One region of the Paenibacillus favisporus genome, then DNA from elsewhere that is predicted to be linked to it. Evidence: riboswitches for the same ligand, from Rfam matches in the RefSeq annotation. Region 1 holds a riboswitch; the other holds the start of a gene.

Region 1 (2,202 bases):
AGCGTCTGCGGCACCTTGAGTCCGACCAGCACCAGGGTCACGATGAGGGCGAGCGGCACGAACAGGCGGACATGCGCCTTGATAAAATCCTCGAAGAAGTTCCCGAGTCCCTCACCCCTGCGGGTGATGCCGCGCATAAAAGCAATCGCGATAGCCAGGCCCGAGGCGGCCGAGGTGAACATCATCATCGTGATGACGATCATTTGGCCAAAATAAGACATGCCGCTCTCCCCGCTGTAATGCTGGAGGTTCGTGTTCGTCATAAAGCTGATGACTGTGTTGAAGGACAGGCTCGCCTCCATATTGCCGATTCCGCTCGGGTTACCCGGTAGGGCGCCCATCGTTCTGAGCAATATATAGCTGATCGCTACCAGAAAGATATTGGTTGCGATCATGCTGAGCGCGTACTTTTTCCAATTCATGCTGCCCCGCTGCTTCAGCCCGATGATCCGGTATAGAACTCTTTCCACGCCGCCGAAGATCCGGTCCGTCCGGTTCGGTTCATTGGAGAACATATGATATACGTAAGTGCCTACCGGCTTCACGAGCAGCAGGAGCACGAAAATCACGATACAAATTTGCAAAATATCCAAGGCTGGCTTCCCCCTCTTACGAGCATGTTCTGCTTTGGCCCCTTGAGGCTTACAGATTTAAAATACCGGTCAAAATTTTTCCGGATGGATCAAGGCGTAAACCAAATAGATAAAGACAAGCACGGCGAATGCCCCAACGACAATCATTGGTCTTTGCCCCCTTCTTCCACCACTCGGCCGCACCAATGAAGAAATAACAAGAACACGCCATAGGTGGCAGCAAGTGCAAGTATCATATATACATCCATCATCGTTTCCGGTCTCTCCTTTGCGTGGTTATAATCATCTTTATTTCAGTAAAAATCCGACTTCGCCGTTTAAGGTATAAATGATGTGATCGGCACCAAGCCCCCGGTAAATGCCGGGTGAGCTGCCCCTCTGCGTAATGACATATACCGGTTCCGACGTCCAGGGACGGCAGATTTGCAAATAGCGGCAGGTCAGGTTGAGGCTGCTTTCAAACAGAAAGATTTTGCCGACCTCCATTTCGGGCACCACCCAATCCTCCGCGTGATTCGTATTCAGCCGGATGATCCGCTGCACCCCCATTTTTCTCAAGAGGCGTTCCTCCTGAGCACTGTTGGTCAGAACGGCAAAGGGCCTTTTCCAATACATCAGCAGCTTGATAAAATTGCGTCCCGCCTCATTCGGCGCGGTCACAATAACGACGTTGTCCATTTCAAATGCTCCTCCTGTGCGGCAGCAGCGAATACGCAAAAGAAGCCGCAGGGAAAGAAGGACCTTTCCCGCGGCTTCTTGAATGTGGACGAATATGAGTAGGATCGTCCTATATTCAAAATGCGCACGACAAGTGCTGCCTCTCCCGTTACGCTGACGAGGTTAGCTGTCGGATTCGGGCGTGAGAGTCGCCCTACCTCCCGGTACTTACCGTACCAGAAAGATTCACCCCGGCGGCTTCCATTCCAGGCGGCCGCTGTGGTTCCCCCGCTCCCGGCCGTTTCCGGCCGAAATTAAGCGTTATTGATAAGTGTATGTGATTGTGATGAATGCTCACTTTCGTTCCAATTAGCTAAAAAAGGGTAAAAAAAACACAGAGGTCAGCTGATCCCCCTGTGATCCGAAAGTTTATTCGGGTCGCAAGTTTCATCATTCCTCTCTCAAACGACGCTTACGAGGTTAGCTGACGGATTCGAGCGGTGAGAGTCGCTCTACCCGGCCGGATCCATGGCATCCGTAGCCGGGATTCACCCCTGCGGCTGGCAGCAGACCCCCGACTCTCACACCGGTTCGCTGCTCCATGGCACGCGTTTGGTTCCCCCGATTTCCGCGCTTTTTTGCGGAAACTCAGCGATTAGTAATGGAAACTGTATTGAATACGCTCTGAATCATACACCCGCTCCTTCCAAGCTGTAAAGGCAGTCTAAAAATCATGAACCGCGAATTTTGGAACATTCAGGCTCTTATTAGCGCTTACATTTTGGCTTTTTGACTTCTACCTCTTTTATGCTCCCGATTTGGCGCATTTATGGAAAACAGGACATTTGGGGACACTGGCTCGCAGGAATACCCGCATTGACATTAAAGTTCAATCGTTTAAAATTAAATTGCGTGCTTGGTAAATGCTTCGGCTGGATAATGATTCATAGCA
Region 2 (2,202 bases), on a different contig from region 1:
GGCTACTTCCTGTACCGTCTGATCGATTCGGCGGTCGTGCCGCTGCTGATGCGGTATCCCGATCCCCCGCCGACTGAACTCAGCCAAGTCCTCTATTATGTGGAGGGACAAATGAGCTTAACCCAAAGCAGCACCGTGCATACCTATCTGTGGGTTCTGTTGGGGATGGTCGCCCTCCGCATGCTGCTGACCCCTTTTATCCACGCGGGCATCTTCTACGGCCTGCACCGGGAGCATCAGGGGGAACGCGGACTGTTTTTCTTCCAGGGCATGAAGCTGCACGGCAAAACGGTGTTTCTTTTTCACCTGATCGAATGGGTGCTTATCGCCGCTCCGTTATACTGGATGATCCCGAAGATGTATCCAATTCTGCTCAGCGCGATCCAAAACCATGCCCAGCTGCTTCACTGCATCCCGTACATTGCAGTCTGGCTTCTGTACTGCTACATCGTCCATCAGATGATTCTGTTCATGCAGTTTGGCAAAACCGGTGGAACCAGCATGTTCTCCTCGCTCTGGATCTGCCTGCGAAGCGCGCTGCCGGTCATCGGCATATCCGTTCTGCTGGGCGCGGTCAGCCTGCTCTTGTATGGCATTACCAGCAGCGTCTCTCTGATCTGGGCAGGGCTTGCCACCCTGATTATCCAACAGGGCTATCATATGGTCAGCTGTATCTTTAAATTATGGAATATCTCCTCCCAATATGATTTGTGGCATCAGCAAATGAACCGTACGAAAAAAAATATTTCGGAATAGTTAAAATTTTGTCATCACTTTAATCCGCTGATAAAAGAAGAACCCCGTCTCTTTCTGTTGAAAAGAGGCGGGGTTTTTGTTGTAAAATGATTGTTAACCATTTGCCAAAGTATAAATCCTCTGTTAAAATAATCCGAGTACGAACTTAGTAACAACTTTGTAATCTTTGCTGTAACGATTTTGACTTTGCTGTAACTGATTTCATCATTTGTCCGTTCATTTGATTGGTATGTAACGAATTATAGGTAACTTGTCAGCATGTCCATTTCCGGTGCAATCATCACGAGCCGAATTCCCGGGCACCAGGAAGCGGGGGATCCAATTTTGGGTGAATTGATCTCGCTACAGAGGGATCATAGGGGACCTTCTACCGAATCCTTAAGCTAACCTCGCAGGCATTGGAAGGGGTTTATTTTTTTGAAGAAGAAGTTGGCAGCCGCAGCGCTGGGCCTTACACTTGCGTTCTCCATGGGCACCGGCAGCGTATTTGCGGATTCATCTCTGAATCACATCGTTAACAACACGATCGGCGTTTCTTACAAAACCGGCGGAACAACTACGAACGGCTTCGATTGCTCCGGTTTTACCCGTTACGTGTACCAAAAGCTGGGGTTAAACCTCCCGCGTGTATCCGCTGCGCAGTATAAAACAGGTACCGCTGTTTCCAAAAGCCAGCTGAGAGCAGGAGACCTGGTTTTCTTTAATACCCTAGGCGCAGGCGTTTCCCATGTCGGCATTTACATCGGCAACGGAAAATTCGCACACGCGTCCTCTTCGAAAGGCGTTACCATCAGCAAACTGAGCCAAAGCTACTACGCCAACCGCTACGTTGGCGCCAAACGGGTCATGAGTACGGCCAAATACCAAGCTGCGGTTTACAATTGATTATCTCTCGAAAACAATGCATATCCAGAACAACCCGCGCCGCTGATTTTTGCCGAAATCGCCCCGCGGGTTTGTTGTTACTTATTAGACGTAAGAACCACCGAAAAGGTAACAGCATTTCAAAAAATTTTTTTAAACGAGTAAATCCACGGTTTTCTCCTGTTTTTTCCACCCTTGTCATTTCTTTTACCCACTCGGCCAACAAATAAACATCATTTCCTATAAATTTTCCTACAAATCTTCTTTTTCTGTTAGAAACAATTGCCAAAGTCCGATTCCTTTGTTACAATAGTCCCAGCGATAGTAACAACTTTGTAATCTTTACCTGACACAAAGTTGCGAACGAATAAGAAGTAGCAGGGAATTATACATAGTGTAAAAAGTTCATGCCGAATTTCCTCACACTAAGGAAAGCGGGGGAACCAGTTATGGGTGAATTGATCTTGCTTCAGAGGGATCATAGGGGGCCTTCTACCGAATCCTTAAGCTAACCTCGCAGGCGCCGGAAGGGGTATTTTACTTGAAGAAGAAGCTTGCAGCAGCAGTCATGAGTTTCGCCAT

Evidence for each region. A riboswitch is a leader RNA that binds a small molecule or an ion and turns the genes downstream of it on or off. The one in region 1 is predicted to bind cyclic di-AMP.
Region 2: it holds a riboswitch for cyclic di-AMP, as region 1 does, so the genes downstream of both, ABID47_RS33395 (C40 family peptidase) here and ABID47_RS29545 (hypothetical protein) in region 1, are expected to answer to the same signal.

Annotation. Positions count from the first base shown of each region.
Region 1 is NZ_JBEPLV010000008.1:186,888-189,089, reverse strand. It holds gene kdpA (potassium-transporting ATPase subunit KdpA) at 1-593, opposite strand, end outside; gene kdpF (K(+)-transporting ATPase subunit F) at 663-740, opposite strand; gene ABID47_RS29545 (hypothetical protein) at 882-1,271, opposite strand; cyclic di-AMP (ydaO/yuaA leader) riboswitch at 1,409-1,581, opposite strand; cyclic di-AMP (ydaO/yuaA leader) riboswitch at 1,704-1,914, opposite strand.
Region 2 is NZ_JBEPLV010000013.1:17,380-19,581, reverse strand. It holds gene ABID47_RS33400 (hypothetical protein) at 1-756, shown strand, start outside; cyclic di-AMP (ydaO/yuaA leader) riboswitch at 1,032-1,169, shown strand; gene ABID47_RS33395 (C40 family peptidase) at 1,174-1,641, shown strand; cyclic di-AMP (ydaO/yuaA leader) riboswitch at 2,019-2,158, shown strand; gene ABID47_RS33390 (C40 family peptidase) at 2,162-2,202, shown strand, end outside.